Regions from separate parts of the Micromonospora sp. CNZ285 genome, predicted to be linked through region 1. Evidence: riboswitches for the same ligand, from Rfam matches in the RefSeq annotation. Region 1 holds a riboswitch; the other holds the start of a gene.
What was found. A riboswitch is a leader RNA that binds a small molecule or an ion and turns the genes downstream of it on or off. The one in region 1 is predicted to bind ZMP and ZTP.
Positions count from the first base shown of each region.

Region 2: another riboswitch for ZMP and ZTP. It lies ahead of CLT75_RS09265 (glycine hydroxymethyltransferase); the one in region 1 lies ahead of CLT75_RS07915 (tetrahydrofolate dehydrogenase/cyclohydrolase catalytic domain-containing protein).

Region 1 is NZ_SPQD01000001.1:1,728,439-1,733,164, forward strand. Features, by position in the region: gene CLT75_RS07905 (beta family protein) at 1-443, opposite strand, end outside; gene CLT75_RS07910 (hypothetical protein) at 566-1,561, shown strand; ZMP/ZTP riboswitch at 1,567-1,641, shown strand; gene CLT75_RS07915 (tetrahydrofolate dehydrogenase/cyclohydrolase catalytic domain-containing protein) at 1,655-2,521, shown strand; gene CLT75_RS07920 (endonuclease/exonuclease/phosphatase family protein) at 2,525-3,304, opposite strand; gene CLT75_RS07925 (sulfite exporter TauE/SafE family protein) at 3,479-4,252, shown strand; gene CLT75_RS07930 (GNAT family N-acetyltransferase) at 4,237-4,726, shown strand, end outside.
Region 2 is NZ_SPQD01000001.1:2,006,818-2,011,543, forward strand. Features, by position in the region: gene CLT75_RS09250 (S8 family serine peptidase) at 1-564, shown strand, start outside; gene CLT75_RS09255 (hemerythrin domain-containing protein) at 671-1,171, shown strand; gene CLT75_RS33095 (Rossmann-fold NAD(P)-binding domain-containing protein) at 1,235-1,528, opposite strand; gene CLT75_RS33100 (Rossmann-fold NAD(P)-binding domain-containing protein) at 1,513-1,782, opposite strand; ZMP/ZTP riboswitch at 1,887-1,976, shown strand; gene CLT75_RS09265 (glycine hydroxymethyltransferase) at 1,995-3,431, shown strand; gene CLT75_RS09270 (hypothetical protein) at 3,498-3,749, opposite strand; gene CLT75_RS09275 (aminotransferase-like domain-containing protein) at 3,777-4,726, opposite strand, start outside.

The sequences.
Region 1 (4,726 bases):
GCGGATAGGACGTGGCTCAGTCGTGCGTCGGTTTCGGTGTCGTCCGGTTCGGTGTGGTCGGCGGTGAGCCGGAGAACGCCACCGTAGGGCGCGGCGGAGTAACGGACGTCGGCCAGTTGTGCGGGGGTGTCGTTCAGGTGGGCGACGGGCAGCGCGGGGATCCCCCACGGATGCAGGTCGTCCGCGATGTCCCGGAGTGGCCGACGGGTGCCGGTGGTGGGCTCGGGGAGGTGGCGCACGTCGACGGCGATGACCATGTCACGCGGGATGCTGTCCTGTGCGCGTTGACTGAAGGTGCATGCGTCAGTGATCGGACCGTGCTTGGAGGGTGGCAGGTCGAAAATCGGGAGGATGTGTGGTGCGAGTTCGTCGGGGACGTGGCTGACGGCCTGGAGTTCGGCTTGGCGTCCCTTGAGGATCGGGTGGTATCCCGTCATTCGCATCGCCCCACACGATTTCGACGACAGTCACTTACGTCGATGGTCCACGTTCTGTGTCCGATCGACAACCATGCGTGTTCATATTGATTGGGGGCGGGCGGATGCGGGTGGGTGCGGCGCGGTCGGTGGCTGTCGGGTGGGTGCGGGAGCGGATGCGCGCGGATCCGTCGATCGAGGGGGCGTTCTTCAGCGGGTCGACTGTGGGGTTGCCGGACGACGCGGTGCTGCCGGCGTGGTCGGACGTGGACGTGTTGCTGGTACGCCGGGAGCCCGGTGTGAAGGTGGGCAAGTTCGTGCACCGGGGGGTGTTGCTGGAGGTCAGCACTGTCACGTGGGCGGAGTTGGGCGGCCCGGAGGATGTGCTGGGGTCGTGGGTGTTCGCGCCGATGTTCCGTACCGATGGGGTGATCGCGGATCCGTCGGGGCGGCTGGCCGCGGTGCGGGAGCGGGTGGCGGCGGGGTTCGCGGATCCGGTGTGGGTGCGGGTGCGGTGCGCCGGTGTGCGGCGGCGGATCGAGGCCGGGTTGCGGGCGGTCGACGCCGGACCGCCGACCGCGGAGCAGGTGCTGGCGTGGGTGTTTCCGACGTCGTTGCTGGCGGTGTGGCCGGCGGTGGCGGGGTTGGCGGATCCGACGGTGCGGCGGCGGTACGTGCGGGCGGAGCGGGTGTTGTCGCGGTTCGGGTTCGCGGATCGGTACGCGGGCCTGCTGGACACGCTCGACGGTGGCGGTGTGGGTGTGGATGCGGCGCGGGTGCGGGAGCATCTGGCCGGGTTGGCGGTGGTGTTCGACGAGGCGTCGCGGTTGCCGCGGGAGGGGTTCGCGTTCGGGGCGGATCTGGGTGCGGCGGGGCGTCCGGTGGTGTTCGACGGTGCGGCTGAGCTGATCGAGGCGGGGCGGCATCGGGAGGCGATGTTCTGGGTGCTGGTGACGTACGCGCGCTGTCATGTGGTGTTGGGCCAGGTGGCGCCGGAGCGGGAGCAGGCGTTCGGGGCGGTGCTGGCGGATCTGGGTGTGGCGTCGGCGGCGGATCGGCGGCGGCGGGCGGACGCGGTGCTGGCGGCGTTGCCGGGGTGGCAGGTGGTGGTGGATGCGGTGGCGGCGGAGGTTGTGGCAGGCTGAGGGGGAACGCGACTGGCGGCACGGGGATGGGTGAACCATCGGGGAGCTCGTCGCGGGGGTCGACCGCCTGGGCCTCCGCGGGCGAGGTGTCGTATGTCTTCTGCGCGGTTGTTGCCGGGTGCGCCGGTGGCGGAGCAGGTGTTGTCGGAGGTCGCCGCGTCGGTGGCGGAGCTGCGTGCGGCGGGGGTGACGCCGGCGCTGGCGACGGTGCTGGTGGGTGACGACGACGCGAGCGCGGGTTATATCCGGATCAAGCAACGGCAGGCGGCGGAGCTGGGTTTCGTGTCGCCGCACGTGCATCTGGCGGCGTCGGCGTCGCAGGCGGATCTGCACGCGGTGCTGGCGGATTTCAACGCGGACAAGACGGTGCACGGGGTGCTGGTGCAGTATCCGATTCCGGGTCATCTGGACTACGACCGGGCGTTGGCGGAGCTGGATCCGGACAAGGACGTGGACGGGATGCATCCGGTGAACATGGGCCGGCTGGCGTTGGGGTTGCCGGGTCCGTTGCCGTGTACGCCGGCGGGGATCGAGGCGTTGCTGGCGTTTCACGGTGTGCCGGTGGCGGGCCGGGAGGTGGTGATCCTGGGCCGGGGTGCGACGTTGGGCCGGCCGTTGGCGATGTTGCTGGCGCAGAAGCGGCCGACGGCGAACGCGGCGGTGACTGTGGTGCACACGGGGGTGGCGGACTGGCCGCGGTACACGCGGCGGGCGGAGATCCTGATCGCGGCGGCTGGGGTGCCGGGGATCGTGCGGCCGGAGCATGTGCGTCCGGGTGCGGTGGTGGTCGGTGGTGGGGTGCGGTACGAGGGGCGGCGGTTGCTGCCGGACGTGGACGAGTCGTGTGCCGAGGTGGCGGGTGCGATCACGCCGCGTGTGGGCGGGGTGGGTCCGACGACTGTGGCGATGTTGTTCCGTAACGCGGTGGACGCGGCGCGGCGGCAGAGCGGGCTGGGCTGAGCGTCAGCCGAGGTCGACGACGAGGGGCCGGTGGTCGGAGATGGTGGCCAGCGGTGTGTGGACGGCGGTGACGGGTGGGAGCCGGTCGAGGCCGTGGCGGTCGGCGAGGATGTGGTCGAGTTGGACGCGGGGTTGCCCGGCCGGGTAGGTGGGGCGTCTCGCGAGGGGCCGCCAGCGGGTGAGCGCGGCGGCGGGTCCGGCGGGCAGGTTGAGGTCGCCGAGCAGGATCCGGGGTGCGGGCAGGGTGCGCAGGACGCGGACGACGCGGCGTAGTTGCCAGACGTTCCAGCCGGGGACGAAGGACAGGTGGGTGGCGGCGACGGTGAGGGGGCCGTGGGGGGTGTCGAGGACGGCGGCGAGCACGACGCGGGGTTCGTCGCGGAGCAGGACGAGTCCGCCGCCGGGGCCGGGTGCGTAGATGGGTGAGCGTACGGGTGCGGCGCGCAGGCGGGTGACCTGCCAGGAGCGGACGGGGTGGCGGCTGATCAGGCCGATGCCGTAGAGGGGTTCGCCGTGGCCGTCGTCGTCGTGGGTGAGGGGGCGGAACTGTTCGCCGGGGGTGCCGACGACGGCGGCGGCGAAGTGGTGGTGGTCGGCGTGCAGGGCGCGGGCGGCCACGGCGGTGAGGTCGAGTTTGCCGCTGCGGGTCTGGTCGCGGTCGACTTCCTGGAGGGCGAGGACGTCGGCGTCGAGGTCGGTGACGGCGGCGGTGAGCCGGTCGGGTTCGACGAGCCCGTCGGTGAGGGATCGGCCGTGCAGCAGGTTGAAGGTGGCCAGGCGCACCTGGACACCCTACGTCGTCGTGGGAGTCTTGCCGGGTGCTGAAACTGCTGTGCTGTTCGATGCTGGTGTTCGTGGCGGTGGGGTCGGTCGGGATGTGGTTGCGGCGTCGCCGGGGGCGGTGAGGCTGGCCACAGGTGGCCTTGTCGCTGGTGGCGGCGTGGGCAGAATGCGGCGGTGGATGCCCTGTCGTTGACGACGTTGCTGACCGCTGCCCTTCTCGCCGGGTGGGTGGACGCGGTGGTGGGTGGCGGCGGTCTGTTGTTGTTGCCGGCGTTGCTGGTGGCGGCGCCGGGTGTGCCGGTGGCGACGGCGTTGGGCACGAACAAGCTGGCGGCGATCTTCGGTACGTCGACGGCGGCGGTGACGTATGCGCGGCGGACGAAGCTGGACTGGGCGGTGGCGGGTCCGGCGGCCGGGTTGGCGGTGCTGACGGCGGGGCTGGGTGCGGCGCTTGCGGGTGCGGTGCCGGGTAGCGCGTACCGGCCGGTGGTGCTCGTGGTGCTGGTGGCGGTGGCGGTGTTCGTGCTGGCGCGGCCGTCGCTGGGGGTGGTGGCGTCGCCGCAGCGGCGGACCCCTCGGCGGGTGGTGGTGGCGGTGGCGGTGGCCGGTCTGGGCATCGCCCTGTACGACGGGTTGATCGGGCCGGGTACGGGGACGTTCCTGGTGTTGGCGTTCACGGCGATTCTGGGTTCGGATTTCGTGCACGCCTCGGCGATGGCGAAGGTGGTCAACGCGGGCACGAATCTGGGTGCGCTTGTGGTGTTCGGGTTGACCGGGCACGTGTGGTGGGCGTTGGGTGCGGCGATGGCGGTGTGCAACGTGGTGGGGGCGGCGGTGGGCGCGCGGATGGCGTTGCGGCGGGGTGCCGGGTTCGTGCGGGTGGTGCTGCTGGTGGTGGTGCTGGCGCTGGTGGCCCGGTTGGGTTATGACCAGTGGATGGCGGGCTGATCGCGGTGGCGGTGCGGGCGGAGCACGACCGGGCGGTGCTGGCGGGTCTGCTGGGCCGGGATCCGGTGTTGCACGCGTACCAGCTGGGTGATCTGGACGATTTCTTCTGGCCGTACACGTCGTGGTTCCGGCGTGGCGACCAGGTGGTGTTGCTGTATCACGGGGTCGAGTTGCCGACGTTGCTGGCGTTCGCGGCGCCGGATCGGGTGCCGGACCTGGCGGGGTTGCTGGCGGAGGCGGCGCCGGTGTTGCCGGCGCGGATGTGGGCGCACCTGTCCCCTGGTCTGGAGGCGGCGGTGGGCCGCTGGTTCGTGGTGTCGGAGGCGGCGGCGCATCACCGGATGGCGTTGACGGATCCGGGGCGGCTGGCGGCGGTGCCGGCGGTGGGTGAGCCGTTGGGGCCGGCGGACGCGGCGGAGCTGGCCGGGTTGTACGCGGTGGCGTATCCGGGGAACTGGTTCGATCCGCGGATGC
Region 2 (4,726 bases), 280 kb from region 1:
TACGACCTGGCCCACAAGATCACCGACACCGGCAGCCCGAACAACGGCACGCCGGAGGAGCGCGAGAACCTCACCAACGCCTGCCTCGACCTACCGGCCGAGGCGCCGGGCGTGGTGACCGTCGCGGCCGTCGGCCCGACCGGGGAGAAGAGCTACTACTCCTCGTACGGCCAGGGCGTGATCGACGTGACCGCGCCGGGTGGCGACACCCGGTTCCGGACGCAGGGCGCCCGCTCGACGTCCGCCGACGGCATCCTGTCCACCACCTTCAACACCGTCACCCGCACCAACGGGTGGGGCTACAAGCAGGGCACCTCGATGTCCGGCCCGCACGCCACCGGCGTCGCGGCGCTGGCGCTGTCCGCGCACCCGGGCATGAGCCCGGGCCAGCTGGCCTCGTTCCTGGAGCGCACGGCGGTCGCGAAGTCCTGCCCGTCGGGCGTCTACAACCCGGTGCCGCTGATCCCGGCGGGCCCGAACGCGTACGACGCGACCTGCTCCGGCGGGAACCGTAACGGGTTCTACGGCGCCGGCGTCGTGGACGCGTACAACGCGGTGAAGTAACAGGTATCCGCGTGGACCGGGCCCGGCGAGCACGCCGGGCCCGGTCTGTTTGTCCTGGTGGGGCGCCGGGTAGGGGGGCACCGTCAGCCGACTTAGGAGGTAACCGGTGTCCACCGATGCGATCGTCCTGCTCAAGGAGGACCACAAGGAGATCCGCCGCCTGTTCAAGGCCTTCCAGGAGGCCGAGGAGGGACCGGCGAGCAAGCGCGGGAAGATCGTCGGGCAGATCCTCGAAGCCCTCACGGTGCACACCTACCTGGAGAACGAGGTGATGTACCCGGAGGTCCGCAAGCTGGTGCCCGACGTCGAGGACGACGTCCTGGAGTCGTACGAGGAGCACCACGTCGCGGACGTGCTCTGCTTCGAGCTGTTCACGATGGACGCCGGCGACGAGCGGTACAACGCCAAGACGACGGTGCTGATCGAGAACGTGCTGCACCACATCGAGGAGGAGGAGCAGGAGTGGTTCCCGAAGGTCCGCGAGGCGCTCGGCCGTAACCGGCTCCAGGAGATCGGCCGGCGGATGCTCGACCTGCGCCCGAAGGCGCCGAAGACGCCGACCGCCCCGAAGGCGCTGAAGAAGTCGCTCGACGCCGTGGTCGCCTGACACCGGCACCGACGCGAGCGGGACCGCCCCTCGGTGCAGGGGCGGTCCCGCTCGCGTCGGTGCTCAGTCGCCCGAGCCGGGCTCGGCCATCCTCCGGTGCTGCCCGGCCTTCAGCCGGTCCGGAATGATCTTGCCGGCGGCCACCTGGATCTTGTTGACCAGCGAGCCGGCGGCGACCTTGTGCTCCCCCTTCATCAGCGCCTCGAACGCGCCCTCGGCCACCGTGCGGGGGTCGTCCTTGGGCCCCTGGCCCACCCGGGTGCCGGTCATGTCGGCCCGGCCGAAGAATCCGGTGTCGGTCGGGCCCGGCATCGGCGAGGTCACCGTGACGCCGGTGTCCTTCAGCTCGTTGCGCACCCCCTGCCCAGGGCGGTCACCTCCCCGGCCAGCCGGGTGACGCCCTCGGGCGTGGCCAGGTCCACCCGGACCGGGTACACCTCCGGGCCGCCGTCGCGCCGCAGGTCACCGGCCGCGCGTTCGATCGCCGCGTCCTCGGCGGCGACCACCACGTCGTACCCGTGCTCGACGAACTGGACCGCCAGCTCGTACCCGATGCCGCTGGACGCGCCGGTCACCACGGCGAGCGGCCGTCCGGTGCTCGGTGTGGTCATGGTCGTGCCTCCTCTCCCCCGGGCCGGGTCGTGGCCGGCCTCCCCACGGTGTGCGCCGGGACGGGCGGCCCAACCCCGCAGGTCCCGGCCGGGCCGGTAGGATCGGCACGGGCCGTGACTGGCGCGTGGAGATGGAGCACCATCGGGGAGCGGCCTCGTCATGAGGACGCATGCCGAGCGCCTGGGCCTTCCGCACGTCACCTGGAGGTCGCATGTCGCGCAACGCCGAGTCCACCGCCTTCCGCAGCGCGCTGGAGGTCGTCCGCGGCGTCGAGCCGCGCGTGGCCGACGCCATCGCCGCGGAACTGGCCGACCAGCGCGAGTCGCTCAAGCTCATCGCCAGCGAGAACTACGCGTCCCCGGCGACGCTGCTGGCGATGGGCAACTGGTTCAGCGACAAGTACGCCGAGGGCACGGTCGGGCGCCGGTTCTACGCCGGCTGCCAGAACGTCGACACCGTCGAGGCGCTCGCCGCCGAGCACGCCCGGGAGCTGTTCGGCGCGTCCCACGCGTACGTGCAGCCGCACTCGGGCATCGACGCCAACCTGGTCGCGTTCTGGGCGATCCTGGCCGACCGGGTCGAGTCCCCCGCGCTGCGCAAGGCGCAGGCGCGGCAGGTGAACGACCTCACCGAGGCCGACTGGTTCGCGCTGCGCCGTGAGCTGGGCGACCAGCGGATGCTGGGCATGTCGCTTGATGCCGGCGGTCACCTCACGCACGGTTTCCGGCCGAACATCTCCGGCAAGATGTTCGACCAGCGCAGCTACGGCACCGACCCGGCCACCGGCCTGATCGACTACGATCGGGTGGCCGAGGCGGCCCGCGAGTTCAAGCCGCTGATCCTGGTCGCCGGCTACTCCGCGTACCCGCGGAAGGTCAACTTCCGGATCATGCGGGAGATCGCCGACTCGGTCGGCGCCACCTTCATGGTCGACATGGCCCACTTCGCCGGGCTGGTCGCCGGCAAGGTCTTCACCGGCGACTTCGACCCGGTGCCGCACGCCCACATCGTCACCACCACCACGCACAAGTCGCTGCGCGGCCCGCGCGGCGGCATGGTGCTCTGCGGGCCGGAGCTGGCCGACCAGGTCGACCGGGGCTGCCCGATGGTGCTCGGCGGGCCGCTGCCGCACGTGATGGCCGCCAAGGCCGTCGCGCTGGCCGAGGCGCGCCGCCCCGACTTCGCCGACTACGCTCAGCGGATCGTGGACAACGCGCAGGCGCTCGCCGACGGGCTGCTGCGCCGGGGCGCGACGCTGGTCACCGGCGGCACCGACAACCACCTGGTGCTCATCGACGTGTCCGGGTACGGCCTGACCGGCCGGCAGGCCGAGCAGGCGCTGCTGGACTCGGGCATCGTCACCAACCGCAACTCGGTGCCGCAGGACCCGAACGGCGCCTGGTACACCTCCGGCATCCGCATCGGCACCCCGGCGCTGACCACCCGGGGCCTCGGCGCCGCCGAGATGGACGCCACCGCCGAGCTGATCCACACCGTGCTCAGCCAGACCACGCCCGGCACCGGCCCGGACGGCGCACCGTCGAAGGCGAAGTACGTGCTGGACCCGGCCGTCGCCGAGTCGGTCGGCAAGCAGGCCGCCGACCTGCTCACGCCGTTCCCGCTCTACCCGGCGGTCGACCTGGGCTGAGCACCCGACCGACACGAAGCGGCACCCCGGGAGAAGGAGTCTCCCGGGGTGCCGGCGGTTCAGGGGTCAGCGCAGCGGGCGCTTCAGGTGGTAGCGGTGGACCTCGGTGCTGCCCTGCACGTTGTTCACGTCCTCGGCGGCGGAGACCAGCTCCCATCCCTCCCGGCCGACCCGGTTGAGGTGCGCGATCGCGGTGTCGCCGTACGCCGTCACGTCGGTGCGTGACCCGTCCGGGCCGTACCACACGAACGAGACGTGGAAATTGCGACCCTGACCCTGATACCGACGAACGAGCAACGCGTACTCCCAGGCAACCATTCGTCCATTATCAACAGACGAACGGCGTCAGGAAACACGCACTGTGGCGGAACCCTGACACTGCGGCGTCACCTCGGCCGTCATGGTGTCCGTGACCAGCGCGGCCAGCCGGTCCAGGCCGACATCGATCGACTCCGGTGTGACGGCGCTCACCGACAGCCGCAGCGCGTTGACCGGCGTGCCCGCGTCGTAGAAGTGCGCCATCGGGGTCCAGAGCACGCCGTACTCGCGCGCCGAGCGGTGCAGCAGCGCGTCGTCGACAGCGAACGGCACTGTCACCACCACGAAGAACCCGCCCGCCGGCACGGTCCAGGAGACCGGCCCGCCGGCCGGGAAGCGCCGGGCCAGGCCGTCGGCCAGGTGGCGCAGGTTGCGGGCGTACGCGGCCCGCTCCCGCACGTTCGCGGCCACCAGCGAGCAGTCGTGCGCCAGCAGCGCGCCGCCGATCACCGCCTGGCTGATCGGCGACGTGTTCACCGTGACCATGCTCTTGATCTTCGCGAGGTGGTCGGCGAACGGGACCACGGTGCCGTCCGCCTCGCCCACCCGCTGGTCGGCGACCACGTAGCCGACCCGGGCGCCGGGCAGCACGGTCTTGGCGAACGAGCCGAGATAGACCACCCGCCGTGCGGTGTCCAGCGCCTTGAGGGTGGGCCGCCGGTCGGTGCCGTCGGCCGGGAACAGGCCGTACGGGTTGTCCTCGATCAGCAGCAGGTCCTCCTCGGCGGCCAGCTCCAGCAGCCGCCGCCGCTGCGCGGTGTCCATGCTGACGCCGGACGGGTTGGCGAAGTCGGGCATCACGTAGCAGCCCCGGGGCCGCAGCCCCTCCGCGCGGGCCCGGCGCACCCCGGCGCGCAGGTCGGCCAGGTCGACGCCGTCCGGCCCGCCGGCCACCGGGCGCACCGGCAGGTCGACCAGGCGGGCCGCGCCGGTGAGCCCGACGTACGTGGGCGCCACCGCGAACAGCACGTCGGCCG